4 regions of the Brevibacillus sp. MS2.2 genome follow, and region 3 is predicted to be linked to each of the others. Evidence: predicted binding sites of a transcription regulator. Region 3 holds the regulator's gene; each other region holds the start of a gene.

Region 1 (7,780 bases), on a different contig from region 3:
GTTTTTGTATTCGTTTCATTCCGATATCAGGAATAGTATACTTTTTCTATTTTATATAATGTCTGCTCGATGGTTGGGCAGAGATCGGCATTTCCTTTGTAGAATTTCAAGCGGAAGTACAAGCTTTTCAAAAAATTCTTTATATTGATTTTTTGTTTAAAGGCAGGAAGAAATTCGGAACTCTTATCCACATCACCAAAACTATGGATCCATTTCTCTACATAACTCGGGCTAAGTACTTTTCTATTCATAACACTGACAATGGCTGTTACCATTCTCTCATCTTCCCCATCGGAGTAAATTCGATCGGTTATGGTCATCTTTTCATAAACCAAATCGAGAATGGTGATGAGGTCATTTTTATCCAGTTCGGAACATTGAGCTAAATCGTCTAATGCATCCGCTGCATGGGCTATGGCATGAGCCCAGCCTTTTTCTTCATCATATCCTCGGTAATCTCGCTCTTCTCGTACGCTGAAAAATACTTTCTCTTTTATCTCATGGATGTTCTCTCTGGAGAGAAAGGGTGATTCTCTATGCCTCATGAGGAGTAGTGGTATGACTAGCATAGAGAAAGAACGGGTAAAGACAGAGTCTGTATTTGTTTCACCAACCTTAAAAAGCAAATGGTTTTTATCTAGAATGATTGGTATCAGTTGTTCTAGTTCGCTTGCAGTTAGAGAATTACCGGGAATCCAATGTGATAAGGTTGTATAAATGAGGTCATCACGTAATGTGGCATCCAAAGAACCAATTTCATTTATCATTTCTAATACGAATGGTAATGTATCGGGTGGTGCTTGGTAGCCATTTTCTTTTATGAATATCAACTTTTCTTTTACATTCATTTTACACGCTCCCACTTTTCATTTTTCGAACTGACTTTACGGCTTTACTTTGTAATTTCTGTAATTTTAGGTTTCGACATAATTAGGTTATCACCCTTCCAAACATGGGTAGTTCTGACTGTGGTGCGGTGAGAAGTAGCAGTACAGCAAAAAAAATACGAAGAGAACCGAACCTTTTTCCGATCGAGAGACAATATAGGGTGTAAGTTGCTTACTCAGGAGGGCCCTCTGAATGGAAAATGAAGAGATGTACCAATTACTTATAAAAATGAAAGAGGGTGACGAACAGGCATTTCATAGGGTGTATGATGCCACCTTTCAGGACGTATACCGGACCGTCTCCTTTCTGGTGGATCATAAGCAGGATCGGGAAGATGTCATGAATGAAATCTATATGCAAATGTGGACCTCACTTGCTAATTACGATACGAACCGTCCTTTCCAGTTCTGGCTGCATGGCCTGGTAATCCGTCAAGTGCAGAGATTTCGGGTCAAGAGCTGGAGGAGATTCCGCATTTTTGAACGCATTCGTTCCTTCTCCCACGAAGAGTCTTATTTGGATGAACATACTGCGTTGATGGATGGAACCAACCAAATGATATCCCAGTCCATACGAAAACTGACCGACAAACAGCGGACAGTGATTATCTTCCGCTTTTATCACGACTATACTCTTGAGGAAATTGCGACTTTGCTTGATATTCCGCTGGGTACAGTAAAGTCCAGATATCATGCTGGCCTCCAGGCGCTTCGAAAATACTTAGGGAATCTCCCCCTGGAAAGGATGGAAAAGATCAATGACTATTGAACGCAAAATCCGTGAACATCTGCACGAAGAGGCAGAAACGATGGAGTGCCCGCCGGCCATTTCCAAACGTATAGAACAATCCTATTCTCACTATTTGCAACGAAAAAGGAGCGAAATAACTATGAAAAAACGATTAATTGGTGGAATTGTTGCTGCTGCGATTTTGATTCCAACCGCAGCATTTGCAGCACCTGTTGTGATTGACATGCTTACTCGAGCACCAATGACTTCTGAACAAGTCAAGCTGGATGAGGCTGGGAAAGCAACACTTGAGAAGCTGTATCGTGCCATTCCCGAAACAAAATCGTTTGAGATTATTCATGCAAGCTACCTTGGAGACCCCAATGATTCAACCAAAAAGGTACAACTAAGCATCGTCTTGCAGGAAAAAGGAGGAACTGGCAAAAAGATTACCCTCCATACAAACGGTATTACGGATGAGATTCAAGACCTGACGCAAGAGAATTGGGAGCCTAAGGAGAAACCACTCATTACTTTACCCGATCAGGAAATCAAGGGGAAGGTAGATCAGCTTATTGATCAATTGTACGGCAACATCAAAGATTACGAGGTTGCCATGGAGCAAATGGACAATCCCAATCAAAAAACATTTATCTTGAATTACACCAAGAAGGGATCAGGAGGAGAGGGTTACCAAGCATTTGTTCAAGGTAATACAATTAGTCTTTCTCCGGTAGCGCCTACACCTTCAAACAGTGAAGTAGAAGGTTATTTCTCCAGAGACGGTAAGCCTGATTATTATGCTGATAATTTTATAAACGATGAAAAACTGTTTGCTCTACTAAAAATGAGCCCGACGGAGTTAAAAGAAGAACTAGCAAAAGGAAAATCTGTTGTGGAGGTTGCAGCCTCGAAAAATATCTCGAAACAACAAGTCATTGATGTGATTGCAAGAACACAGGCTGAAGGACAGCTTCAAGATGGAAAAAATAAAGTAACGATCAGCGATGATTTACTGAAACAAATGATGAAAGAAGTTGAACCAAAAGTCGTACAAATAATTGAACACAAAACGGAAACGAAATGGTAGAAATAGCAAGTCAAGGTGGAGGAAAAAGAGGCGGGAAACCGTCTCTTTTTTTGTTTTACAAAATATGTATATTGATATAAAGTTAACAAGGAATGGAAAAATATCGATGTGATGAAATCCGTAATGATCCGATGAAATCAACGGGAATAGATAGAGGAGGAACATGTGTATGAAGCAAAGTAGGACAAAAGGATTTTGGAAACGATTGTCGATTCTCTTGCTTTCATCCTTACTCGTACTAGGCAATATTGCAGATGAGAGTACACTGGTACAGGCGGCTGAGCAAAAATCAGAAAAGATTCTTTCAGAACAAGAGGCTATTGAATACGCCAAGAAATGGGTGACTATTCCCGAAGGCTATGAGTATGACTATGGAGAATACATCGAACCGTATGACGACTTTACACCTTATGCGGGATGGGGCCTTAGTTGGCATCATTCAGATAAATCAAGTGTCGGCTATAAAATTCATCCTGTCTCAGGGAACCTGTTAAGCTATCATCAATATGATGACAAAGACAGCGAAGCCCCTGGCTCTGCTACAACGAATAGCAAGCAAATTGCTCTTGAGGGAGTAATGAAGTTTCTCACAAAAGTCATTCCTTCTGAGGAACGAGCGAATTTAATAGAGCCAAATGAAGTCGATTACAAGAGCGACGGTACGTACTATTTTAAATTTCAGAGAGTAGAGAATGGGATTCCTTTTAAGGACAATTATATCGCTGTAACCGCGCGAGGAGACGGAAAGGTTCTGCGATTTAATCGATTATGGTATGAGGGGGAGTTGCCTGACGCAAGCCAAATCATATCGGAAAAGGAAGCGCGCGAGCTGTTGGAACAAAAAACGGAGCCAACCTTGTATTATGAGAGTTTTTCCAGTAGAGATCATGGGGAGAAATACATGTTAGTCTACGGTTACCTACCAACCGATCCGCAAATGGTAGATGCGATCTCAGGCGTGATGATCGATGGCGATGGGGCGGTGGCGAAACCAAAGCAACCGTTCAAGAGTTTGAAGGAAATGCCCGCTGCTTCAGCTCCAAAGGCGGCGAGTCATAAAGATGTAGCAATTACCCGTGAGCAGGCGGAGGCAAGCGCAATCCATCTCCTGCAAACGAAGCTCCGTCATCAGTTGGCAGATATTTATATGCTTGATCCACAGCCGTATGATGGAGGTCCGAGGGGGAAGGAGACGAATTGGCGGGACTATAAAGTGCATTTTGGATGGTTGAAAAATGGTATTCTGATTAGGTACGCAAGATTTGAAATAGCTGTCAACTCGTCCTCAGGCAGCAGTATTATAGGGGATGAGAAGCTTACCTCGCCCGTTATTCTCGACAATAACATGCAGAGAGTAGACCTGGCTTTTGCGAAAAAAACGGAGCAAGCCGTGAAAAAATCGCTCGAACTCTACTACTTGCTACCGGATTTAGACTTTAACGAGGTAGAGGAACCAAAACCGCGGCTTGTTTACCGCCTCAGCGGAGACAAAGGAGTTGTCGACGCACACACAGGAAAATGGATCAGTTCCTTAAAAGGTAAAGAATGAAAAAACGGCCGTCATTGGTTAGTCTTACCACTAACTCTCTGACAGCCGTTTTTTCTATTATGTCTACTGAGTGATTCCGAGCATTTGCTTCATATCTTCTTGGGCGTCACCAATCAACTGGATGTGGAACAAGTCTTGCAGTACTTGCAGAACCCCGGGCTGAATGAACTCAGGCAATTTTGGGCCAATCCGTATATCTTGTATCCCCAGGCTAAACAGACCGAGCAGGATGGCAACCGCTTTTTGTTCAAACCAGGAAAGAACGATACTTACCGGCAGCTCGTTCACTTCACACTCGAAGGCATCGGCTAATGCAGCCGCAATCGTAATGGTAGAAACCGAGTTATTGCACTGTCCCAAATCGATATATCTTGGGATGTCGGTACCTGGCACGGTGCCGAAATCTACATCGTTAAAACGGAATTTTCCGCAGGAGGTAGTAAGAATGACGGTTTCTGGCGGTAAGGACGTAGCCAATTCACGGTAATACTCGCCCCCCTTGCCAGGAGCGTCACAACCAGCGATAACGAAGAAGCGTTTGATCTGTCCTTCCTTGACTGCCTGAATGATTTCAGGGGCGATGCCGAGAACTGTTTTGTGATGATACCCGGTCGTCAATGTCAGTTCCGATTCGATGGAGACTTCAGGGAGAGTCAATGCTTTTTCAATGAGCGGCGCAAAATCGTTATCTACAATTTTCGTCACGTTCTCCAAACCGGTTATATCATAGGAAAAGAAACGATCGGCGTAGCTGCCTCGAATAGGCATCACACAGTTTGTTGTAGCCAATATGGCACCTGGAAATTTCTCGAACAATTGGCGTTGATCGTACCATGCTTTCCCGATGTTTCCTTTCAAATGAGGATATTTCTTCAGTGCGGGGTAGCCATGTGCGGGCAGCATTTCGGAATGCGTATACACATTGATTCCTTTGCCTTCTGTTTGCTTTAACAGCTCTTCGAGAGCAAACAGATTGTGTCCCGTAACAACGATGCATTTTCCTTCGATTTTATTTTGTGAGACTGTGATTGGCTGCGGGACTCCGAAATGATCCGTATGAGCTCGATCCAAAAGCTCCATGACTTTTATGGCGGCTTTGCCTACTTTCATGGCCATTTGCAAATGTTCATCCAAGTTAAAATTCACATTCGTCAATGTAAAATAGAGGGCTTCCTGAGTAATCCCATCCACTTCAGGATCGATATAGCCGAGTTGACGAGCATGTGTGGCATAAGCTGCAATTCCTTTTAAAGCAAAAATTATTGTATCCTGAATACTCGCAAGATCTTCATTCTTTCCGCAAACGCCGATGACCTTACAACCACCTGTCGGAGTCTGTTCACATTGATAACAAAACATGTATAATCCACTCCTTCGATTCAAGATTTCGCTTTGATTATAAGCGGATCGTCTGGAAGGAGCTGTGATTAAAATCACAACGAAACCAAACTTTGCCTCTTATCATAGTGGATGAAGAAGATTTCCCAAGTGAGGGGTGTTGTTTATGGTACGAAAATGGCAGTTGCCGTTACAGACGTTGAGTCTTACGGTCGGTTTCATGGTATGGGTCATTCTGTCATCGCTCATGCCTTTTATCAAAGAAACCGTACCCATGAGTGCAAGCGAAGTGGCGTGGGTGACAGCGATTCCTGTTCTTCTTGGATCGTTGCTGCGAATCCCTGTTGGATATTGGAGTAACCGATTTGGCGCGAGAATTTTATTTAGCATAAGCTTTCTTTTGCTGCTGGCTCCTGTTTTTTATATTAGCCAGGCGACCACTTATACAGATTTGTTAATCGGCGGGCTATTTATAGGGATAGGCGGGGCGGTGTTTTCCGTTGGTGTCACGTCTCTACCTAAATACTATCCGAAAGAAAAGCATGGTTCTGTAAACGGAATCTACGGTATGGGGAATATTGGTACAGCAATCACCACCTTTGCAGCGCCAGTTCTGGCTAAATCATTTGGATGGGCCACTACTGTACAGATGTTCATGCTATTGCTTGTGGGATTTGCTGTGCTTACCTTCTTGATGGGGGATAAAAATGAACCTAAGGTAGTGACTCCCCTTGGTCAGCAGATCAAGAGTGTCTATAAAAACGAAAAGCTATGGTTAATCAGTTTGTTCTACTTTATTACGTTTGGTTGCTTCGTTGCTTTCACCGTGTATCTCCCGAATTTTTTAGTGAGCCATTTCCAATTGGATAAAGTAGATGCAGGGATGAGAACAGCAGGGTTCATTCTTTTGGCAACACTTGCAAGACCATTGGGAGGCTGGCTAGGTGATAAGTGGAATCCCTTCAAGGCATTGATAATTGTGTTTGCCGGGCTCGCCTTGTCTGGTATTGTCTTATCGTTTTCGCCATCGATTTTGATGTATACGGTAGGGTGCTTGATGGTGGCGACATGTGCTGGAATCGGTAACGGAGCCGTGTTCAAATTAGTGCCGATGTATTTCTCGCGGCAAGCAGGGATTGTAAATGGGATCGTATCTGCGATGGGGGGATTAGGAGGCTTTTTCCCGCCGTTGATCTTGACGATGTTGTTTAATTTGACCGGGCATTACGCGATTGGTTTCATGGCGTTATCTCAGTTTGCACTGGTAAGTTTGGTTTTGGTGATGTGGATGTTTTATCAAGAGAAGCTGCAGCTCGCCGCAACCATCATGGAAAAGACGGGAGAGGCGATACTGATTACCGATACACGAGGAGTTATTAAAAGTGCGAACCACGCTTTTACGAAAGTGACCGGTTATGAGATGAATGAGGTGATTGGCAAGTCCCCCAATATTTTAAAATCAGGCAGACAGGGTGCGGACTTCTATCAAAAGATGTGGGACTCGATCAAGAAGAATGGCTATTGGCAAGGAGAGATCTGGAATCGCCGGAAAAATGGAGATCAGTATCTCCAATGGTTAACGATCAGCGCGATTAAAGACGATGCAGGAGACGTCGAGTACTATGCTGGCATGTTCAGTGAGCTCGCGGAGCAAAGACATGGATAAAGAAACTTGAATCACTCATGAAAAAAAGTCTTGGACGGACAAGTCCAGGACTTTTTTTGTGCACGAAAATATGTAGAGTTTGCTCACATTTGGCAAATATCAGGAGGGCAGTCATCACAATAAATCGCTTCTTTTAAATAGGCAAGGTCCTTAATCAAGATATGCCCGTGGGGAAGCAGATCGATAGAATCCTGTTTTTTCAGATCGGAAAGCATCCGGTTGACACTTTCTCTTGTCAGACCAATGAATTGCGCCAAATCACGATTGGTAAGGGAAAGGTCGATGAGGATTCCGTCGGGGTGTGGCTTGCCGTACGTGTTACTCATGCGGATGAGCGTTGAATACAAGGCGCCGATTTTGCCATTGAGTAGCAAATCACGAAATTTGGACTGCATCCGCCTGTTCATCAATCCCATCCAACGCAGGAAGTCTACGCAAAATTGACCGTTTTTGATGAGCATTTTTTCCAACCCTTGTCGCGGGATGATCCATATCTCACCCTCCATCAGCATGGTGCCTG
Region 2 (7,780 bases), on a different contig from region 3:
GTGAATTCCACCAATTACTTCTACGATGACTTCAATTTCCGGATCATCCAAAAGACTAGCAGGGTCAGTGGTCAGCGCACCCACCATGGATGAAATATTCCGAGATTTTTCCGCATCCTGAACAAGAATACGAGAAATCTCAATACTGAGGCCGGTTTGCTTTTGCAAATCCTCTTGATGTGCTTGAATAATGCGTACGACACCAGTCCCGACTGTCCCAAATCCCATTAATCCCAATTTAATGCTCTGCTTCTCCATGTCTCTCCCCTGCCTTTTCTTTGATTGTGTTTTGCTTAGCCTCTACCGACGATCATCGCTTTGCGAACGCCCGGGATCAGCTGCAAGTTATCCAAAAACTCCGTGCTAGATACGCGAAGATTAGCCATATCGACTGACATAGATATGGTAGCAATCCCTTGAAGTGGAATCGTCTGATTGATGGTCAACACGTTTCCACCTTGATCGGCCACATATGTGAGCACTTTGGACAAGTAACCTGACATGTGATCCAAAGAGAACGTAAACGTCATAATTTTTTCGCTCATCATCGCATTGAACGGAAAAACGCCATCTTTGTACTTATAAAAAGCACTGCGGCTCAATCCCACCCGTTCAACCGCTTCATTTACGGTATCCACTTCGCCGGATTCCAGCATCTTCTTGGCTTCAATCGTTTTGGCAATCGATTCTGGCAGGATGTCAGATCGAATCAAGTAGAATTTTTCTTCCTTTTTCATGCGTTGTGTCCTCCTGAGAAAAACAGTTGTTTCTTCATAGAGGACATTATAACGGATAGCATGTAATGTGACAATCCTTATCCGTCACTTTTTTTCATCGGATCATATTTGGTTTACTTTGATTACATGAGGGGGAGCTTCTTCGCGCACAATAATGCGTATCGTATGGAGGAGGTGAAAGGCAAATGGCCGGACGTGGAAAGTCAGATAAATCGGAGCGCCGTAACAATCACCCAGCGGGTAAGCCAAGCAGTCTCGAACAGTTTGGCAATGACATGCGGGGCAAAAAGATGGCACAATCCCCCAACGTGATTGAAGATCCAAGCGGAAACGGATAAACAAGCACAAAAAAACCCGGGACACCATCATCCCGGGTTTTCCTGATTCGATTAGTATGCCAAAGAGGACAGACCGTTGATATGAGTCAAGTAGCGAACGTTACTCGCTTCTTTCATCAAGGTTGCTGGCAGGCCTTTCAGCTTCAGTTGGCTTGCACCAATTGTTCCGATCGCGTCTTTGCGGCCCAGGCTACCCAATGTACCGGAGAATACCGGTTTGAAGGTATCCATTTTGGTGCCGTTGAAGTGCGCGAAGAGATTGTGTCCCACTACTTCGCCCATTTGCCATGCCAGTTGCGCAGTTGGAGGGAATGGACGGCCCTCTGGCCCCATTACGACCGCACTGTCACCTGCGAGGAATACATCAGGGTGAGAAGTGGATTGCAGGAATTCGGTAACAGTTGCACGTCCGCGGTTTACTTCCACGCCGCACTCCGCTACTACGCGATTTCCTTGTACGCCACCTGTCCATACCATTGTCTTGGTTTCAATGGTACCGCCATCTTTCAGGCAAACCGTGGTTTCTTTCATTTCCGTTACAGGTACGCCTGTCAGGAACTGAACGCCGCGTTTTTCCAAGCTCGTTTTCGCACGCTCAACCAGGTCAGGAGCAAAACCAGCCAAAATGGATGGACCTGCTTCTACGCAGTAGATGGATACGTCTGCAAAGTCTACGCCGTGTTTGTGGCACAGATTTGGCAACATATCAGCGAATTCCCCAACCAGCTCGATACCTGTCAGACCGCCACCACCTACAACGAAGGTAGCATCTGCTTTATTTTTGCTCGTCTTGTATTCAATCACGCGCTCTTCGAGGTGTGCACGCAGACGATTTGCTTCTTCTACAGACTTCAGTGTAAAGCTGTACTCTTGCAGACCCGGGATTCCGAAGAATGCGGTTTCACTACCCAGCGCAATTACCAAAGCATCGTATTTGATGGACTCGCCGCTCGCCAATGTTACGCGTTGGGAATCGAGGCCAATATTTTCTACCGAATCTACTACGAGGTTAATCTCTTTGCCACGCAGCAATCTTTCCAGAGGGAGCGCCACGTTTTGTTCAGACAGGTTTCCTACTGCCAAGCGGTGCAGTTCCGTAATGATTTGGTGAGTAGGAAAACGGTTTACCACCGTGATCGACGCTTCTTCAGCCGTCATGTATTTACGTGCGGTCAATGCGCTGAGCAAACCGCCATAACCGCCGCCTAGAATCAGAATATGCTTCGCCATGCCCAATCCTCCGTCCTTGTCTTACATTCCATAATAAAAAAACTAGCGTTTTTGTTGTTGACGTTCTGCTGATACTTCCAGGAATGCTTGTGCGAAACGCAATGTTTTTTGTACTTGCGGATCCTTGAGCATTTTGAGAATACCGAACAAACCGATAGTAGACTCTTCTACATGAACACGGTCATTGGCTTCAATGGCTGCTTGCGCAATACCTTTCGCTTTATCAGAGATCGGTTTTACGAACTCTTCCATTCCGCCTTTGATGTCGTCGATCAACACATGATCATTGGCTACTGTTTGTACCAAATCATATGTTTTGGTCAAAAGAGTAGTCAGTTCTGCCAATTTAGGCAGGTTCGCCACCAATACGTTCAGTGACTCTTGAATTTCTGGTTTCATCAACTGATCGAGTACATCTTGTTGCTGCGCTGGTGCCAGAGTTGCAGTGCTTGCTACTTCAGCAGCAGCTTGAGCTTGTTGCGTAGTTGTTTGAGACATAAAAAAAACGTCCTCCTTTGCTTTGGAATAGAGGCCTTTCATTCTCGATGCCTGTTCATACGAGTAACGGCCGCTATTCTCCCTGAAAATCCGGTAAAAAATTGTTTGTAACATTTTTCACAAAGTAAAGCAGACAACGGATTCGAATAATCAAAAGTGAATGATTTCACATGTATTTATTCAGGAAAGCGTACACAACAAATCATGAAGTGAACAGGCTCGATTTAGAACTCTATGTACTCTACTATATACCTTCTTCGCAGGAACATCAAAGGAAAAAAACCGCTTCCTTAGGAAGAAGCGGCAGTTGAGAGCTTTTTATAGTATTCTTTGATGAGTTCATGGTGCTTTTCATTGATATCCGTAAAGATTAATTCAATGATTGATTCCTTGTCTTGGAACGTTTTTTCCACGATTTTCGCCATCATGACGATCTCCTGCGCTTGCTTCGGTATCTTGAAAGACAAGTGGAGAAAATCGCCCTTCGACACATAACCGTCCGTTCCCAAAACAAGACGGGTAGGAGAGAATTTTAGCAACACTGCCTCGCCTTTTTCTTCGATCGGTCTGGCTCCCATCACCTTGTAAGGGACAGAAATACCGAGATCTGGGGAGATGGGATCCTGCTTGCGCTTTTGTGTAATTTCTACCCCTACACTAATCGGAATCATCCCTAAAAGCTTGATCGGCCAAAGCGTTTGCTCCGAAACTACTTCCAAATCAATGGTATTCACTGCCGCATCCGTCTCCCAACGAATGCGTACAGTTGATCCGAGAAGCTCTGCTTTTGTTTCAGGCTTCATCTCGTAGGAAACTACGAGATAACTGCCCTTTGCATGTTCAACCAAAACTTGGACAGGTGTCTTCACCTGCTTGGAGATGATTAGCGGTAGCGACGCACCGCGTTGGAGTCGTTTATCCCCCAAAAATGGGTTCAGTGATGGGATATCAATCATGGTTTTTGTCACTCCACAAAGTCAAACTCTAATTTGCCGATCCGAACGGTATCCCCGTCTTTTGCTCCCAGCTTACGCAGAGCATCATCTACACCCATGCTGCGCATTTGTCTTGCAAAACGCTGGGCTGCATCATAGCTGTTCAGATTGGTCATGCGTACGAGCTTCTCGATCTTTTCACCGCTGACGACGAATACTTCGTTATCACGCGTAATCTCGAATGCCTCTGGTTCTTTTTCTGCTCGGAACACCACGCGCTCTTCCACTTCCGCAACTTCCTCGACAGCAGGCTTGTCCGGAATCGTCGCCAAGGTATCCCCGATCGCATACATCAATTCTTGCACGCCTTGACGGGTTGCAGCAGAAATCTCGTACACCTTCACATCTGGAGCCTTTTCCTTGAAAATACGCAGGTTTTCCTCTGCTTCTGGCAGTTCCATTTTGTTTGCGACTACAATTTGTGGACGATCTTCGAGCTTCAGGTTATACATCGTCAGCTCTCGGTTGATCTGCAAATAATCCTCGTATGGATCGCGTCCATCTACCGCTGCCATGTCAATCACATGGACGATCAAGCGTGTCCGCTCTACGTGACGCAGGAATTGGTGACCAAGACCCACACCTTCATGCGCACCTTCAATCAATCCTGGCAAGTCAGCCATAACGAAACTCTGCTCGCCCAAGTCCACAACACCCAGATTCGGTGTCAGCGTGGTAAAGTGGTACGCCGCAATTTTTGGCTTCGCCGCTGTCACACTGGACAGCAACGTGGATTTTCCTACACTCGGATAACCAACCAAGCCCACATCTGCAATCAGCTTGAGCTCCATGACAATGTAACGCTCTTGACCTGGCTCTCCGTTCTCCGAGATGTGTGGGGCTGGATTCGAAGAGTTGGCAAAACGAATATTGCCTCGTCCTCCGCGTCCGCCTTTTGCGATCACAGCACGTTGACCCTGCTCCACCAGATCGGCAATCACTTCTTTGGTATCATCATCAATGACAGTTGTTCCCGGTGGAACGCGCACGACCATATCTTCCGCGCCTGCTCCGTGCTGAGATTTGTTGCGGCCATGCTCTCCGCGAGGGGCTTTGAAATGTCGTTGATAGCGAAAATCTACCAGTGTACGCAGACCTTCATCCACGACAAATACGACATCTCCCCCTTGACCGCCATCTCCACCCGCTGGACCACCCAGCGGTACGTACTTCTCCCGGCGAAAGGAGACGGCTCCATTACCACCGTCCCCGCCTTTTACATATACTTTTACCTGATCGACAAACATGGTGTCACCTCTTTCATTCCGCGAATGGGACCACCAAATTCAGGACCCATTCTTCTTCCGTATGTATCCACTCGGTGACCTCCACCGTACTCTGTTCGCTTTTACGTATCAGCTTTTCCAATTCTTCCATTCCGGATGCACGAAGTACACCGGCCAGGTCAAAACGAAAATGAACGCCACGCTCATCCATCTGCAAGCTTACCTGCATACTGGCTGCTTCGTACCCGCTCTGGTCTACATGATCGTTCACTGTGCATAATATCTCTGACACCAACTGAAACAAGTCTTGCTCGTCCAAAACTACTCGCGTGAGATCCACATGATTGCACACGTCTACTTCTAAAAGCAATTCATTGTTCAGTGCGTTAAATGTCAAGAAGAAGACGGACAACAAGGAGCTATTCAATCGGGCAACCATCGATTCCTGCATCGCCATCTGTGCGATGCGCTTCAAATGGGCCTCTCCTTGTTCAGTACGGTTCAAATGCAAATAGCCGAGCAGAACCTGAACGTGGTTCAACCAGTCATGCCGCTGCCTGTTCAGAACGGTCAGCAGTTGGTCTGTCTGATGCGTAAACAGCCTCCGCTCGTCCCCCATCACATTCACCCAAGTCGATAAGAATATCTTTCCCATCTATTGTACCATAAAAAAGAGCCGGACAAAAAGAAAACCCAGCTATATCGCTGGGTTTTTCTTAACAAATATTTACGCTTCGGAAGCAACTGGCTCGATCACAACTTGTTTGCGATCACGGCCCAGACGCTTGAAACGAACAACACCATCTGCAGTTGCAAACAGAGTGTCGTCTCCGCCTTTCATTACGTTCGCACCTGGGTAAATCTTTGTTCCGCGTTGACGAACGAGAATGTTACCAGCAGTAACGAATTGCCCGTCGCCACGTTTCACGCCCAGACGTTTGGAAATGGAATCGCGACCGTTCTTTGTGGAACCTACCCCTTTTTTCGATGCGAAAAACTGAAGGTCCAAGTTAAACAGCATGTTCATATCAGACACCTCCCTGCCATTTACGATCATTTACTTTTACGTATTTACCGTAATTCGCCTCAACTGACAAAAGAGCAATAACCATGCTCTCTGCCAAAAGCTGTTGTTTCTCGCGTGTAGCCTCATCATCCGAAGAAGACAGACTCCACTTCAAGAACCCACCGCCTTCTTGTGCGACAGCGACATCAGGAGTGATGCCGGTCAAAGGTTGGATGGCGTTTAATATACCAAAGCTGATGCCTGATACAGCAGAACAAACGATGTCTGCCCCATAGGCACCCGCATTGGCATGTCCGGAAATACTAATTTCATGGATACCGTGCTGCGCACGGCTCACGATCACTTCAATCATAACAAGTCACCAATTAAGCGTTGATCTTCTCGATCACAACTTTGGTGAATGGTTGACGGTGACCTTGCTTGCGACGGTAGTTTTTCTTGGCTTTGTATTTGTACACGATAATCTTTGCAGATTTACCGTGTTTTTCTACTTTACCAGTTACCGTTGCACCAGCTACTGTAGGAGCTCCTGCAGTAACTTTGCCGTCTTTGCTTACGAAGAGAACTTTGTCAAAAGTAACAACGTCTCCTTCGTTGCCAGCCAATTTCTCGATGAAGAGAACTGCTCCCTCTTCAACTTTGTATTGCTTTCCACCGGTTTCGATAATTGCGTACACTGTGTGCACCTCCTATACTCAGACTCGCCTTTACAGGTGCGTCGACGAGCGACGGCTTATGTACCTGATTCGTGCGGTTACAGTATGCACGAGGCATATCTGCATGACAACCATTAGGTTATCATAGCTATAATAGCCCAGTCAAGTTATTTCGATTGTAACCGTTCCGCCTCTTCCCGATTTCCGACGTATCCAATGCGAAACTCGTCCGGGTTCATAGAAGGGATAAGCCGCTTATAGACATGTACAGGCCATGCAACTGCTTCTGCTTTTTCCCACTCCTCTATCATGTCCAACAATCTTGGCGGCAGATCCACGAGAACTGCCTCCGCATCTTGGCTCTTTGCCAATGCGGTGACTTCGGCGTACAAGCGCTGGAACAGCTCGTCTACTCGCCAAACTCTCCCTCGGCCCTTGCAAGCCTCACATGGCTCCGTCAGCCGCTCCGTCAGGCTCGCACGCACTCTTTTTCGTGTCATCTCGACTAATCCAAGTGACGTCATCCCGAGAACAGTAGAAGGCACAGGGTCCTTCGTCAGCTCTTGTTTCAAACGTGAGATCACGCGCTCCTTATTGCTCTGCTCTTTCATGTCGATGAAATCAATGATCACAATTCCACCGATATCTCTCAACCGCAGCTGTCGGGCAATTTCAGTTACCGCCTCCAGATTGGTCGCCGTCACTGCCTGCTCCCGCTGTTGCCCTCCCCCACCTGTGAATGAACCGGTATTGACATCGATGACCGTCATCGCTTCAGTCCTGTCGATGACCAAAAACCCTCCACTCTTGAGCGGCACATGTCGATCACGAGCACGAATCAGTTCCGCCTCGACACCCAAGAAATCAAAGAGCGGCTGTTTGCCCTGATACCAGCGAAGCTTCTCTTGTACTTCCGGAGCAAAAGCTGCCAACGCCGCTTTTACCTGCTGATGAGTCGCCGCACCTTCTACCAACACCTCATCCATTCCATTTGCCAAGCCATCTCGGAGCGCCGCCTCGATCAACTCTGCATCCTGAAAAATCCGCCCGCTCGAGCGCAGTCCCTCCGCTGT
Region 3 (7,780 bases):
GGACACAGCTCTTGTATGCATGGGCATCAGATCGTGCGGAGGAGACGGCGGACGCTGGACGTGAGACGGTACGTTATCGGATCGAATCCTTTGTAGGCAAACACGAAAAAATACGCAAAGTAACCAAAAAGCTTATTGATGGGATGACCGCATACGCAGCGGACATCGAGCAGCTATTGCGAACGACTCCGCAAGAGGAAAAGCCTCCTTTTGCCGTACGCAGTCTACTGACAGATTTATTCGGCCTCATCAAAGACTGGCAAAACGCCGTGGAGCTGCTTCACTTCTTTTTGCTTGAGCAGGATGCCGAGTATGTATATTGGATGGAAGTAGAGTCCCGTACAGCTCGCAAGCAGGTTCATTTGTCAGCAGCACTCTTGAAGGTTGCCGACTCTCTGGCAGAACCGCTTTTCGCGCAAAAGCGGAGTCTGATCTTGACATCAGCCACTCTGACGGTCAAAAACAGCTTCTCCTACATCAAAAGCCAGTTTGGTCTCGACCAATTGCCCGAGGAACGAGTGCGTACCTTGTCACTGCCATCGCCGTTTCACTATGAAGAGCAGGGATTACTGTTGATTCCATCTGATTTCCCTGCACCAGGCAAAGAGAGTGACCATACGTATTTGGAGGCGGTCATTCAAGGGTGCGTGGATGTCGTACTGGCTTCGAAAGGAAGGACGCTGATCCTGTTCACCTCCCACTCGATGCTTCGACTTGTTTACCAAGCAATGAAGGAACGCCTTGCGGAGGCCCCAGAACCGTATACGTTATTTGGTCACGGGATTGATAGCAACAATCGGAGCAAGCTGGTGCGTCTGTTCCGAAGCATGGAGAGAAGTGTCCTACTTGGGACGAGCAGCTTCTGGGAAGGTGTCGATATCCAGGGGGAATGGCTGAGCAGTTTAGTCATTGTTCGCCTCCCATTTGCTCCACCGAATCATCCAGTCTATCAAGGAAGGGCAGAGCTTTTAAAGGCAGAAGGAAAAAACGCTTTTATGTCCTTGTCTCTTCCACAAGCTGTTCTGCAATTTAAACAAGGGGTAGGTCGATTAATTCGCCACCACTTGGATCGCGGGGTCGTGATCGTTCTAGACACACGTGTGGTTGAGTCGAGATATGGACGCTCTTTCCTTCAATCTTTGCCGCCATTTCAGATCGAAAGCGGTCCATGGCCAACGTTGCGAGAGCGCATAGAGCCATTCCTTAGTATGCAATCCCTGTCAGATTCATAAAATGAAGCAATAGTCTCATAGGGATTAAGGTGATAAAATAAATGTTATGGAAAAAAGCGTGGCCTTGGTGGATTGTAGTTCTTAGTGCGATTTTCCTTTGCGCATGCTCGATTGATAGCCATTTGTATTTGCAAGAAGCAGCAGTGAAGATAGATGACCCGTTTGAAACAGAGACAGAACAGGAATTTTCGGGTCTCATTATCACTTACTTGGCACTTCCGCATGGTGAGAGTACGCTTTTGAGAATGCCAGGTGGCAAAACGATGCTGATTGATACGGGTACGGCAGAAGATTGGCCCGTTCTTTCGGCGCGCTTGGCAGAACTCAAGATCACACGGCTCGATTATGTAGTGTTGACGAACGATCTGCCTGAGCATATGGGAGGCTACGTTTCATTGAGCGAGCAAGTGCTTGTAGATGCCGTCATTTTGCCCAAGCTGATTGCACCATCGATTCGCCATGTCGTGCTGCTTCGCTCCAACCAAAAGCAGATGGAAGCAGAGCAAGGACAAGTACTCACTCTTGACAAGGAAATCTCCATGGAAGTTTTGCTCCCGGATGAACCGTTATTTTTATCGCCTCAGAACAATTCTCTCGTTTTTCGATTGACGCACGGTCAATTGCGATTTTTATTTATGAGCGCAGTGAATGAAAAAGCAGAGGAGCGACTGTTGGAACGGCAAAATGACAGACTGAAGGCGGAAGTGCTAAAGGTAGCCGGTCAAGGGAGCAATCAAGGCTCTTCGCAACCGTTTCTGACGCAGGTCGATCCTCAGGTCGCCATTATTCAGACAGGCCGATCGCGGGATCAAATGAAAGACGGTCAGACGGAAGTCATGGAGCGCCTGGGTGAGTCTTGGGCCGAGACATACGTTACCAGCCACGACGGTTCCATTACCATTTTATCGAATGGAAAAGAATATCGGATTTTGAAGCAAAAGAATTAGGGGGGAAGACCGAACGTGGCAAAACACGAAAAGATTTCAGAAGCGGTCGTCCGTCGTTTGCCGATTTATCTGCGTTACCTCAGTTATTTGCAGCAAGTTGAGGTGACCACCGTTTCCTCCCAACAGATGGGCAAGAATCTTGATGTGAATCCTGCCCAAATCAGAAAAGATCTTGCAGCTTTTGGTGATTTTGGAAAAAAGGGAATCGGCTACGATGTCGATTATCTGGTGGAAAAAATCCGTGAAATTCTGAAGCTAACCGATGAAATCCGTGTCGCTTTGGTCGGAGCTGGGCATTTGGGCCATGCCATTAGTAACTACAACGCTTATTTGAAAGATAACATGCGGATTGCGGCCATCTTTGACAGTAATCCAGAGAAGCAGGGCAAAAAAGTCGCTGGGATACCGATTCAGCCTTTATCAGAGCTGAAGGAAACAATCGTAAACAAGCAAATCAAGCTCGCGATTATTACGGTACCGGCACCTGCAGCGCAATCCGTATGTGATCAGTTGACTCAAGCGGGTATCAGGGGGATCTTGAATTTTGCCCCTACGACGATTCGCGCAGGGAAAGATGTTCGCATTCACTATGCGGATGTGACGTCCAACCTGCAAAGCTTGGCCTACTATTTGACGTAAGAATGGAGTGTATACTATGAAAAAGACGATCCTCATTCACGCAACAGTCATTACCGTTAACGATACGAATGAAGTCATTTACGATGGTGCCGTAGCGTTCGAAGGCAACAAAATTACGTATGTGGGCCCAACTCCTGAGGACCTATCGGAAGCAGGATACGATGAAGTCATCGATCAAAAAGGTGATTACATACTGCCTGGCTTAATCAACACGCATGGACATGCTGGTATGTCCCTCCTACGAGGGTATGCAGATGATTTGCCGCTGCAACAATGGCTGGAAGATAAAATGTGGCCATTGGAGGCACAATTCACGGGAGACACAGTAAAATGGGGTACCCAATTGTCTCTTATCGAGATGATTCGTACTGGAACCACCACGTTTGTAGATATGTATGATCATATGGATGTTGTGGCAAAGGAAGTCGATGGAGCAGGCATGCGTGCCCGCCTTTGCCGCGGTATGATCGGTCTGTGCTCTGAAGAAGAACGTCAAACAAAGCTGAAAGACGCGACTCTTTTTGCAAAAGAATGGCATAATCAGGCAGACGGGCGCATTACCGTCATGATGGCACCGCATGCACCGTACACCTGCTCGCCAGAATTTATTACCCAAATTATCGAAAAAGCTGATGAGCTTTCCTTGCCACTTCATATCCATATGTCTGAAACGGCTTGGGAAGTCGGTCAAAACGAGAAGGACTACGGTCTGCGTCCAGTTGCTCATTTGGAAAAGCTGGGTATGTTCAATCGCCCAACACTCGTCGCGCACGCTGTTCACCTAACGGATGAAGAAATCGACATTTTGGCAAAATACAATGTGAGAGTTTCTCATAATGTAGTGAGCAACCTGAAGCTTGCAAGCGGTGTTGCGCCTGTTCCAAAAATGTTGGCAAAAGGTGTAAGCGTGTCACTGGGTACCGACAGCTCGGCAAGCAACAACAATTTGAATTTGTTTGAGGAATTGAAACTCGCTGCGATCCTGCACAAAGGTGTGAACAACGATCCAGTAGCCGTACCAGCAGAGGAAGCACTTCGCATGGCAACTCGTTATGGCGCAGAAGGGGTATTCCAAGAGGAAACGCTCGGAAGCATTGAAGTAGGCAAGCAAGCTGACTTGATCGTACTGGATAGCCACCAAGCCCATTTCCACCCGGCTCACCAACCGATTTCACATGTGGTGTACGCGGCAAATGGACGCGATGTGAAAGATACGATTGTAGCGGGTAAATTTTTGATGCGTAATCATAAGCTCTTGACTATCGATGAGGAGCGCGCGATTTACGAAGCAAACCGCGTATTCCAAACATTAAAACGGTAAAAGGCTCCTGTCAGGTGGGGGACAGGAGTAAGGCAGTGCAGGTGTAGGTAGGGGAATTGGATACTACGACGTTCCGTTGTTCATTTTCGCTACAGCTTTTGTCAGGAGATGATGGCGAAAATGAAGAGTGGGTGTGTGCGACCATTGACGCAAGGGAGACGACAATCCTGCCCAGGAGACGCGGTATTCCTGTAACAGAAACCCAAGTATGTCAGGAGATGTGGTTTGTTGCGAAGATGTCACGCGCTCACCTCCTCGGGGTGTATAAGTAGTATGACCGCCCGACCTTAAGCTATGATTAGCAACTTTTCCGTGTCGTTCTAAAACCTTCCCGTATAGCATAGGCTAAAGACAAAAATGGGACAGGGGGGACGACATGTACATCCGGCCCAAAATGCTGTGGTGGCTCATTCCTATCCTACTCGGTCTATTTCTGCTTGGGATTGTATTGGGGACAGTAAGTCGATCAGCCAATACAGACAGCACAGATACTGCGTCCGCGGTCAGACAAACAGCAGGAACGGAGCAGACAGCGAGGACGGTAGCAGAGCTTTTGGAGCAGATCACGAAGGACGAGGAGCGCTCATTTCTGGTATACATGCAGGATCAGACCTTGCATGGGCGATTTCAAAATGAGCAATTTCAGCTCACAGGAGAAATTGGTGGTCACCAGCTTGAAATAGCCAGAAAAGATGGGCAGCCCGTATCGGTGCGAATTAATGGCCAGATACAGGATCATGCCGCACTGCCGTATGCGATGTTCACCCCGTATGAGCACGGAGTATTGCTCAAGGGAGTTTTACAATCGGTTAGTCCTGAACGCCTTGAAGATACTACAGGGCAAGGATGGAGTGGATATCGGATAGCGGTTCCACCTGAGGAAGTCTCTTCGTTATTATCGATGTGGTTAGGTCCATCCTTCCCTATTCAAGATTTGACTTCAAACGTAACGAACGGAATGAAAGTCAATTACCAACTATGGTACGAGTCAACTACGGGGCAGCTTCGCCAACTGGAGCTGGATTTGCAAATACAAACGGCAGTTGGAGTGAAGAGAGATCAGCTTCGGTTCCGATTGTAATGTCAGCCACGTAAAGGAGTTACTTTGCTGTGTTAGTACGAATTATCCTATCAATCGTAGCCGTCATTTTACTTACGGGAGCTGGGTTCGCCTATCACCTGACGGCTTCTTTAGCAGGAGAGCGCAATCAATTTGAGGAAACCGTTCGTCAGTGGGTCTTTGATCGCACGACAATCACGGAGATTGAATCCATTGATGAATATCGAGGCAAAGAGAGCTACGCTGTCGTCATCGGGAAAAATAAGGCGGGTACACAGGTTGTAGCATGGATGACAGATCAGAAGGTAAGCTTCGATCGAATGGATCTAGCTGTTCCAAAAAAGAATGTAGAAGAGGCGGTTTACAAGTCATTCCCTCAATCGGAGATCACTCATTTAGTTCCTGGTCTCGAAAACGATAAGAAATTTTGGGAAGTCACTGTCAAAGACAAAGACGGTCGTTTTCACTATATTCACTATGATCTATTCACTGGTGCTTTGCTAACCTCATACGTGCTCGCGCCAACCTAATACGCTTGCTTGACGACAGGCCTTTTCCTTATGGGAGAAGGCCTGTTTGGCATTCCATCCAACATCTGTATAAGAAATTGATATACTCATATGATATACTGGGGACGTTGCAAAGAGAGAGAACGAGAACGATATATATGGGGGGAGTAGCCGTGCAGTTGAAAAAGAGCGTAATTGGATTATCTTTGGTGGCAACCTTGGCACTCCTGTTCGGAGGATGGTTCTTGTATCAAAAGATGGAGATTGAGGAGCCAATCCGTGCAGAAATTGGACAAATGCAGTCCGCAACATTGGGCAATTTGGAGATCAGCAAAGATAAAATTCAAATAGATGTAACTGTTACAAAGCCAGACGCATTTCCAGCAGAATATCGTAATCTGCTAACGGAAACACAAAAGGTCGCTGGGGAAAAAGAAGTGGTCATTGACATAGACAACCAATCGACAGCGATGAACGATATATGGCAGAGCGGTCAATTTGTGTTTACAGAAGCCGTGGAGCTGCATGAATATAGCCGCATTCCAGCCCTCGTGGAACAATGGAAAAAGGGGAATCAGCTGGACGAAGCATCCGCATTGATGGATGACGAGAACATTTATGTTTACTTGAAAAAAGGAACGGAGGATTTTTACACCATCATACCCCGTTCCATTGAAAAAGAGGTGACGGCACGTGCGTAAGGAAGTACTGATCGGCGTCGTACCTGCACTGTTGATTTTTCTTGTTTTTCTTGGTGTAAATATTACGCCATTCTTGGTGTTCGGAGCCGTACTGGGAGCGATTTACTTTCTGGTCATCCGTCAGCAAAATGGACAGGGCGGGAATGTGGCCCTCGGTGGGAAAAGAAAAGCAAACAAGCATGAGCTGCCAAAATCGGACTTGCAGTTTGCGGATATCGGTGGACAGGAACGCGCTAAAAAAGAATTGAAGGAATCGCTTGATTTTCTCGTGTACAAGGACAAAATTGAGCAGTATGGGATTCGCCCGATCAAAGGTGTTCTTTTGACAGGTCCACCTGGTACGGGTAAGACACTGATGGCGAAAGCGGCAGCGAACTATACAAATTCCGCCTTTGTGGCGGCATCAGGTTCGCAGTTTGTAGAGATGTACGTGGGTGTCGGTGCACAACGCGTCCGTGAATTGTTTCAAGAAGCGAAGGCATTAGCAGAGAAAAATGGGCAAGACAGCGCGATTATTTTTATCGATGAGATCGATGTCGTCGGTGGAAAAAGGGACGGTCAACAGCAGCGTGAATACGATCAAACCTTAAATCAACTGTTGACGGAGATGGATGGTGTAGCTACGACTGACAAGCCGCGGATTTTAGTCATGGCAGCTACGAACCGAAAGGACATGCTCGACGCAGCGTTGTTACGTCCTGGTCGTTTTGACCGCCATATTAGCGTCGATCTTCCAGACAAACCAGCACGCGAGCAGATTTTGACCATTCATACGGCCAATAAACCGTTAAGCGAGGATGTCACATTGGAAAAAGTGGCACAGGAGACATTCGGATTTTCTGGCGCACAGTTGGAGAGTGTAGCGAATGAAGCAGCCATCTATGCCATGCGTGACCGTCAGGAAAAGATCACGGCGAAGCATTTTGCCTATGCAGTGGACAAGGTCATGCTCGGTGAGAAGGTAGATCGTCAAGCATCAGAGGAAGAGAAGAAGCGCGTTGCACTCCACGAACTGGGACATGCCATTGTCAGTGAGAGTGTGCGACCAGGCTCTGTCTCGCAGGTCACGCTGAGTCCACGTGGCAAAGCACTAGGATACGTCCGACAAAATCCAATGGAAGACCGCTATCTGTATACCAAGGAAGCAATGGAGAAGCAAATCATGGTTAGCCTTGGGGGAGCCGTAGCGGAGGAAATCTACTACGGTGGGCGCAGTACTGGATCGAAGAATGACTTCGAGCAAGCGCTGGGAATGGCACAGGAAATTGTACAAAGCGGTATGTCCGAGCTAGGGATTGTACATTTGCAATACGTGGATAAGAATCGGATTCATGACGAGGTTGAGCGTTTGCTGGAGGGATTGCTCGTAGA
Region 4 (7,780 bases), on a different contig from region 3:
CAGCCAAACGATGGTATGACGAGCGGCTATCATGACCAAAAACAGTGCAAGCGGCTGATACGCCATCTGAACGGCTTGACCTTCAAACAAGATTGCGATCGACTTCGCCAAGAGTAGTGCCTGACCGATAATCGCCGCACTTTGCAGGAGGGAAAGACCGGCTAGCAGCAGCATAACCGGTCGGATTCCTTGTAAGCGGAACAATTCCTTGTCCATTAGTACTCCAAATGATCCTTTTCAGTGACTCGTTTGTGGAAAACGAAGTAGCTCCACGCCTGATAGGCAAGCACAAACGGTAAAAGCACTGCTGCAACAATGGTCATTGCTTTTAACGTGTAAGGACTCGAAGCTGCATTATAGAGGGTCAAATCAAACGCGCTATCAATCGTGCTGACCATCACCCGTGGGAACAAGCCGATAAACATCGAGACAAACGTCAAAAGGATCATCGCACCTGTCATCCCGAAAGCCCATCCTTCCCGGCCTTGTCTCAAGAAGTGACGAGCCAGTACAAAAGCCACAACACCTAAGAGTACGGCTGCTGTCAACAAAATACCCTGGCGCTCAAAGAGATCGGTTACCATGAATGTCCACCCTACAAGCACCGCCATGAGAACCGCTTGCATCGGCAACAGCTTTGCTGCCAGTACACGTGATTTTTCACGCAGCTCGCCCACGGTTCGTAGCGAGATGAAGTTCAGGCCGTGCAACAAGCATAGTCCTGTAACTGTCACACCTGCCCACAGCGAGTAACCATTCACAATGTCAGAGAAGCCAGCAGTCATTTCCATATTCTGATCAATCGGCACACCCTTCACGAGGCTGGCAAAGACCATTCCGAACAACATTGGCGGTACAAAGCTTCCAATCAGAATCGCTGCGTCCCACGTCTTTTTCCAAGCCTCGCCTTTCCCTTTGCCTCTAAATTCAAATGCTACGCCGCGTCCAATCAACGCAAGTAGAATCAGCGTAAGCACGAGATAATACCCGCTAAACATCGTGGAGTACCACTCCGGAAACGCTGCAAACATCGCACCAGCGGCTGTAATCAGCCAGACTTCATTGGCATCCCAGAACGGGCCAATCGTATTGATCAAAACCCGGGTTTGCAAATCATTTCGTGATAGCAGACGTGTCGCCATTCCGACACCAAAGTCGAAGCCTTCGAGAAAGAAAAATCCGGTAAACAGAACGGCAATGAGCAAGAACCACAGTTCATTAAGCTCCATAACGTTCACTCCTTACACGATCAAATGGGTCCTGAAGCTGTAAATCCTCTACATCCCCATGACTATCCATATCCGGTCCTTTTTTGGCCACACGAGCAAACAGATAAGCCAAGAGACACAGCAGGATGAGATAAATCGTCGTGAAGGCGATGAGAGAAAACCATACCTCTCCTGTGCTAATGCTTGGCGAAACTGAATCTTCAACACGCAGTAGCCCGAATACCGTCCACGGCTGACGCCCTACCTCCGTCATAATCCACCCTGCCGAGTTTGCGATGAATGGCAACGAGATACCCGCAACCATCAACTGCATGAACCGCTTGTTTGGCTGTTCCAGCTTTTTGCGTAAAGCGAGATATGCCCCGTACAAAGCCAGCAAAATCATTGCACTACCGCCCGCTACCATGATGCGGAAGCTCCAGAAGGTCGTCCGAACGGGTGGAATGTAGTTTCCTGGACCGTAGGTTTTCTCATACTCTGCTTGCAATTCCAACATGCCCGGTACAGAACCTGAAAGTGAATTGTACGTCAGGACGCTAAGCAGATAAGGAATCTTTATTTCAAAACCGTTTTCTTGTTTTTCTGGATCAATCGTTGCAAAAACTGTCCAAGGTGCTGGATCTGAGCTTGTTTCCCAGAGCCCTTCACTCGCTGCCATTTTCATCGGTTGGGTAGCAACCAAATACTGTGCCTGACCATGACCGAATTGAGCAATAGCAAGAGAGGAAATCAATGCTACCACGATCGCAATTTTGAAAGATTGCACAAAGAATGTAACGTCTTGTTTTTTCAACAGCTTCCAAGCACTGATACCTGCTACCAGGAAGGCACCTGTCGCAAATGCCGCAAATACGGTATGCGGGAATTCATATAGTAATTGTCCATTGGTAAGGAGAGCGAAGAAATCGACCATCTCTGCACGTCCGTTATTGATAGCGAAGCCGACTGGCTGCTGCATGAACGAGTTGGCTGCCAAAATCCAAAGAGCCGAAAGAATCGTTCCGATGGATACGAGCCAAATACATGCGAGATGCACACCTTTGGACAAACGATCCCAACCAAACACCCAAAGCCCAATAAAAGTCGATTCGAGGAAAAATGCTAAGAGGGCCTCAATCGCTAGCGGTGTTCCAAATACGTCGCCGACGAATCGTGAGAAATCAGACCAGTTCATCCCAAATTGGAACTCCTGCATGATCCCTGTCACAATCCCGACAGCAAAATTTATGAGCAAAAAGGTTCCCCAAAACTTGGCCATTTTTTTGTACAAGTCATTCTTTTTTACCACATACATCGTTTCCATAATGGCTACTAATAATGAAAGCCCGATGGAAATCGGCACAAAAACAAAATGGAAGATAGTCGTTATCGCAAATTGAAGTCGTCCCAAATCCACTATATCCATGTACAAGATCCCTTTCTATTCGCGTTTTGGCCTTTATGTACCGGAATTATACCAGTGGGGAAACCAGCATTTATTACGACTTTGTGAAAAAAATCACAAATTTATGTGAAAAAATTCACAAATGATTCTCTCTCTTGTAACCCCCTTTTTCGCATTCATCTTCGTGAGAGAGTTTTTTGTTTTGTTTTACCCTGTATATTTCCGGTCATGTATAATTGTAGCAGGACTTTTGACCCTAGAGGGTGTCCGATTCGTTACATGATTTTTAACACTCTGTGACGGCACATAGAAAAATGGGCCCTGTTACTAGGCCCATCTTGAGTGGAACAGTTAACAACCGCTTATTTTTTGACGGATTTCGTTGACAAGGAATCAATGATGTTGCCGATAGTAGCAGCATCAAAGCTCTTCTCTGCCATCTGGTACAGCTCGTACGTGAATCCTTCATGCTCCCAAATCACGATCCCGTTGGCGAAATATACCTTTTTCCCGCCAATGGTTTCGATCTTGACACCCTCTGTCGTGTTGATGCCGTTTTCGCCACCGTTTGAAATCAACAAGGAAATAAACTCGTTCTCTTTTTTATACTGAATTTCTACCATACCCTTGCCATGAACGACCGTGTTTTTATAGGAATAATGCTCTGACAACCATGTCGGTGCCGGAAAGTCCATTTCGCTGGCTGCGCGTGCTTCTTCCAATGTCATCTGTGGGGGGGCCTTGTGTTCTACAGGTATCTCGATTCCTTGGGTATTGGACTGTGTAGCAGGCAGCTCTTTATCATATTGGGTAATTTCCATGTTCCCGACCTGAAAGCGTGCCAAGATCGTCTGGAGCATTCCTTGGGCAAACGATGTAGTCGAGAATGCCCCTAAAAGGCAAACAACAGCAACAGCACTAACGGTAGCAGCTTTCCATTTATTCGTTTTCATATTGATCCCGTCCTTTTTGCTATCATGTAGTTGTATGTTTCCTGATTCCAATTTGAATTTCAGCCGATTATATATGTTGGCTTTTGGAGTGGCGTCATCTAGTTCCAGATCAGTAAGCAAGTCGGTGAGTTCACGAAAATCGTCTAGATCATGCTTACTCTTCATAACGGAAGCCTCCTTTTTGCAATTCCATTTGCAGCTTTTTCAAGCATCTGTAGAGCACGACGCCAATATTTGAACCACTGACACCCAGAAGTTCTGCAATTTCTGCGTTTTTAAGACCAGCCGCATATTTCATGGCGATGATATTGCGCTCCTTGTCACTCAGCTTCGCCAGTGCTCGAAATAAGGCTTGATGATTATCGTCGCGGATCACGATGTCCTCCGGTGACGACTTCGGTAAGACCAGATTCAGAATCGAATCCAATGAAAAGCTGATTCTTTTCTTCTGTGAGCGGAAGTAATCTGTCACTGCGTTTCTGGCGATCGCAAACAACCAGACCTCAAAGTTTGATTTATCCGGCGAAAAGCTGCTGTATTTTGATATCACCATTTCAAACACATGACTGCATATTTCTTCTGCTGCATAATGATTGTTGATCCGATAGCAGATATATTTGTAGACGCGCTTATAATAAGCACCATAAATTTGGGCAAAAGTTTCGGTCGACATGCTTTCCGCTTGCCTTTCATGTTCTTCGTTTTGGCAGATGCCTGTGTTCACTTGGGCAATCTCCAACTACTTCCCCTCCCTTCTGGATGGAATAAACAAATTGCGCAATTTGTTTGGTTGTGAGCCTCACGATAGTTAATACGGCAAAAGTAGAAATGTATTAACAACGTTTTTCAAAGATCGGAGGAATTAACATGTGGATACCCTATCAAGAAATAAGGAGGCACCCCGCTGATTTTCGGGTGAAGTATCGATTTTACTCTGAAAATGAAGGCGGAAGAAAGGTGACGCCGTTTCAAGGATATCGAAGTGATTTTTCTTACGATGGGGATGACACGAGCATAACAGGCATCTTTGCCATCCATCCTGAATTTGAGGATGATCACGGAGAAATCATTTTAGATAACACAAGCCCAGTTCCTACAGAAGGAACAGCTCGCATGTGGATTCTTTTCCCCCAAATGCGAAAAGAGGTTCACACAAAAAGAATGGAGCTGGGTGTGCTCGGATATTTTATGGAAGGTGCAAGAAAAGTAGCGGTAGTCGAAGTGATAGAAATAGTTGGGTTACATTCAAATCCAACCTCGTAAAAAATGCGTCTTGTCTTGGAGGGAATCACATGTCTGGCGAAAGTAGTGTTGAATCAATAATAAAAGCAGACCATCCACATCGGACAGTCTGCTTTTTGCAAGCTTTATGCTTGGGAATGAGCCCAGTGCGGTGGGCGCGTGAACGAAGGTGGCAGCTTGGTGCTTGCATCGCCCTTCGCCGCGTTGAGCTGAACCTGCGTGAGAAACAACGTCTCCGTCAAGTTCGCTCCGCTCACATCTGTATCGCGAAAATCTGCACCAATGAGGTCAGCTCCCCGCAAATCTGCTCCTCTCAGATCAGCAGCAATCAAATAAGCGCCGCGCAATTGAGCTCCTCGTAAATCAGCACCTTTGAGCTTGGCACCGATGAGATCAGCGCCTCGGCCATAGGTTTTTCCTTGCTTGCCCCCTTTGTACTTGGCAAGCGCGTCCTTACGTACCCATTCACTTGTCTGCAACAATAGTTCGTTAACTTTTGCTCGATGAAAAGCGATGTCCAGCTTCAGGATGTCCTCAGGACTGTGATCCGTCAGGCGTTGTGTCTCCGCCAACGCTTCCTTCAATGCAGGATGGAGGGACTGGGCAGCTTGCTTGGTCAACGCCTCCGTTAAATACCAAAGAAGCTCGTGAAGCTGCCACATGATCGGAAATACTTCGTACATTTGCTTCGCTGATCCGGATTCTTTACGCCAATCTTGGCCGCCATAAGTGACTTGAGACACCTTTTGACCAGCTCCAAAGCAATCGTAGACCGTACATCCGCGAAAGCCGATGTCCCTCAGCTTTGTGTGTACACCACATCGAAAGTCTGCCTGTAAGTTACTACAGGGCTTGCCTGCGTCTTTATTGATGGCAAAGTCAGAGGAAGCAGCAAAAGGCAATGCCACACAGCACAAGCCAAAGCAGCTTTCACAGTCCCCCTGAAGATGACGACGACTTTTATCGTCAGTTGATTGTATGTGTTCTTGATGCGTAGCCATAAATGATCCTCCTGGAAAAAAACACGATTCTCTCGCATGTGGCGAAAAGAATCGTGCTACTTTTATTGACCGTTTATTGGAATGCAATTTGAGATTCGATCAGGTAATTCCCAAAGACTTCGGCAAAGGCTTCTGCAGTATTATAGCCTTCTTCCAAGGTGTTGTTCGTACCACCGAATTCCAAAAGCAGGGCTCCCTCGGAAATGGACTGATTGTACACGCCGTTCCCTTGGTTTGAGCCTTTCAGGATAATCCCCCGCGACAAACCTGGATAAGAGGCTTCCAGACGGGCGTGCAGCTCTTCCGCCAGCTTTTTGTTCGCCAGATGGTTCGGATTCGCTGTTCCGATTACAAACAGCATCCGGGAATAGGTTTTGCCATTGATCGTGATCGCTACCTTGCTGCGTGGCTCATCACTGTCCCGATGAATATCGAAAATGTACTGCAAGTGTGGACTGGTTGCTGCCGCTGCCGCTACCGCCTTGTACGACTCGGAATAAGACATCGAGTAGCTTTTATTTTGTTCCCTCAATCTTTGAGCGAAATCGTCCTGGCTCGCCATTGCCGAAATGCCTCTTCCTTGCAACAGCTCGCCCAGCCTTTTCCCAACAAGCGTGATGTTGATCTCAGGATCATCTACCGAGCTTCCTTGTTGGTTCCGTGCTACATTTCGCCAAGACTCACGGTTATGGGTATGATAGATATACACTTTCTCGTTTCCAATCATCCCATTGTTGTACTCGTACGTTGCTCCTGTCGGTGGCAGAGTACCAGCTGGTTGAATCTTCTCTACGATCCACCCTGCGATATAGGCAGTCGAATTGTCTGCCAGCCTGATGATGTACCAGTCTCCTGCTGTTTGTACAACCGGGAATACTTGTCCGGGTTGAACGGTTCCAATTATAGCATGATCGGTTGAGGGACCGTTGCGGATGTTGGAATCAGGATTTTTGACACGAATCTGTAGTTCTTGTACAGAGGGAGGCGTTGTTGTTGGCAAAGTCGCTGGTACCCCCGGTGTTGAACTCGGCAATGATGGAGCTGTCCCAGTCTGTTCCATTGGTTTGAAAATATAGGCATAGGTACCGTTGAAGTTGATGGTATACCAACCATTTGCATATCCGTAATGGTTGATCGTCATCCCGCCATGGATTTGACCAATGACGGTACCAAGAATATCTGGCTGCGCATAAACTTCATAGCCTTCCGTTAATACGATTGTCCCTTGTTCGAATCCACTCCCTGTATTGGATGGGAGTACAGGAGGGGGCGGTGCTGGCACAGTAATCGGATCCGGGATTTGTGGCGGTACCTGGGGTGGTTTTGGTGCTGGCGCCGTTGTCTCCGTCAAATAACTGGCTTTCACCCAGCCGTTCTTTTGATCAGACAGCTTAATTTGTGCCCATTCCCCTTGCTTTCTCATTTGCAAAAACACACCGTTTTTGTCGATGATCTGCAAAATTTGTGCAGTGGCATTTGGTTCTGCCCGAACATTCAGCATGTCCACATTGCTTTTGACATATTTGATCTGTGGAACTTCTATCATCTTCACATACTTATTATTGACCCATCCGGTATTGCCGTTCGGCAGCTTTACCTGCGTCCAATCTTTTTGCTGTTTGGTGATTGGCAACCGCGTGGCTTTTTTGAGTGTTGCGACAATCTGGGTAGTCGTACCTGGCTCGCTTCGGATATTTAACTGATCGACCGCCACTTCTACATGGGTGGCCGCTCGCGCAATGGACAGAGGCATCAGCAAAATCAGGAAGAAAACAGCTAGCAAGCTGACATTTACTCGTAAAAGCAAGTTCCTCGTTCCCCTCTGTTTTTCTCTTATTTTTGGAAAATCCAGCTAATAGAAAGAACTTCTCGATTCGTCCGCATATTCCTTCATGTTTTGACATCTTTTGCTCTCAAAACAGCAATATCGTCACGATCATTCTATCTCCTGAAAATAGTGACGTTTTTGCT

What was found. The regulator Rex, encoded in region 3, represses fermentation and respiration genes when NADH is low (regulators of the CRP and FNR family bind a similar motif). The targets are predictions, from matches to a motif close to TTGTGAAATATTTCACAA.
Region 1: HP568_RS10840 (nitrate/nitrite transporter) is a predicted target of Rex. The motif match lies at 5,678-5,695, and genes of this name have one in related genera.
Region 2: HP568_RS20055 (helical membrane plugin domain-containing protein) is a predicted target of Rex. The motif match lies at 2,909-2,926, and genes of this name have one in related genera.
Region 4: HP568_RS24430 (cytochrome ubiquinol oxidase subunit I) is a predicted target of Rex. The motif match lies at 2,738-2,755, and genes of this name have one in related genera.

Annotation. Positions count from the first base shown of each region.
Region 1 is NZ_JABSUZ010000009.1:122,269-130,048, reverse strand. Features, by position in the region: gene HP568_RS10865 (DUF2785 domain-containing protein) at 27-848, opposite strand; gene HP568_RS10860 (sigma-70 family RNA polymerase sigma factor) at 1,081-1,656, shown strand; gene HP568_RS10855 (hypothetical protein) at 1,646-2,707, shown strand; gene HP568_RS10850 (YcdB/YcdC domain-containing protein) at 2,877-4,256, shown strand; gene hcp (hydroxylamine reductase) at 4,320-5,615, opposite strand; gene HP568_RS10840 (nitrate/nitrite transporter) at 5,761-7,260, shown strand; gene HP568_RS10835 (Crp/Fnr family transcriptional regulator) at 7,344-7,780, opposite strand, start outside.
Region 2 is NZ_JABSUZ010000024.1:26,827-34,606, forward strand. Features, by position in the region: gene HP568_RS20035 (homoserine dehydrogenase) at 1-258, opposite strand, end outside; gene HP568_RS20040 (ACT domain-containing protein) at 294-737, opposite strand; gene HP568_RS20045 (hypothetical protein) at 923-1,075, shown strand; gene HP568_RS20050 (NAD(P)/FAD-dependent oxidoreductase) at 1,127-2,305, opposite strand; gene HP568_RS20055 (helical membrane plugin domain-containing protein) at 2,348-2,803, opposite strand; gene HP568_RS20060 (PilZ domain-containing protein) at 3,094-3,759, opposite strand; gene obgE (GTPase ObgE) at 3,768-5,045, opposite strand; gene HP568_RS20070 (Spo0B C-terminal domain-containing protein) at 5,059-5,643, opposite strand; gene rpmA (50S ribosomal protein L27) at 5,752-6,045, opposite strand; gene HP568_RS20080 (ribosomal-processing cysteine protease Prp) at 6,053-6,403, opposite strand; gene rplU (50S ribosomal protein L21) at 6,417-6,728, opposite strand; ribosomal protein L21 leader region at 6,739-6,817, opposite strand; gene HP568_RS20090 (Rne/Rng family ribonuclease) at 6,875-7,780, opposite strand, start outside.
Region 3 is NZ_JABSUZ010000005.1:230,192-237,971, reverse strand. Features, by position in the region: partial or broken gene HP568_RS06780 (helicase C-terminal domain-containing protein) at 1-1,232, shown strand, start outside; gene HP568_RS06775 (ComEC/Rec2 family competence protein) at 1,274-2,179, shown strand; gene HP568_RS06770 (redox-sensing transcriptional repressor Rex) at 2,195-2,818, shown strand; gene HP568_RS06765 (amidohydrolase) at 2,835-4,139, shown strand; gene HP568_RS06760 (hypothetical protein) at 4,203-4,382, opposite strand; gene HP568_RS06755 (hypothetical protein) at 4,516-5,220, shown strand; gene HP568_RS06750 (cell wall elongation regulator TseB-like domain-containing protein) at 5,250-5,729, shown strand; gene HP568_RS06745 (hypothetical protein) at 5,882-6,409, shown strand; gene HP568_RS06740 (AAA family ATPase) at 6,402-7,780, shown strand, end outside.
Region 4 is NZ_JABSUZ010000036.1:18,745-26,524, forward strand. Features, by position in the region: gene cydD (thiol reductant ABC exporter subunit CydD) at 1-216, opposite strand, end outside; gene cydB (cytochrome d ubiquinol oxidase subunit II) at 216-1,229, opposite strand; gene HP568_RS24430 (cytochrome ubiquinol oxidase subunit I) at 1,219-2,634, opposite strand; gene HP568_RS24435 (hypothetical protein) at 2,976-3,731, opposite strand; gene HP568_RS24440 (sigma-70 family RNA polymerase sigma factor) at 3,721-4,305, opposite strand; gene HP568_RS24445 (hypothetical protein) at 4,434-4,829, shown strand; gene HP568_RS24450 (pentapeptide repeat-containing protein) at 4,934-5,809, opposite strand; gene spoIIP (stage II sporulation protein P) at 5,883-7,616, opposite strand.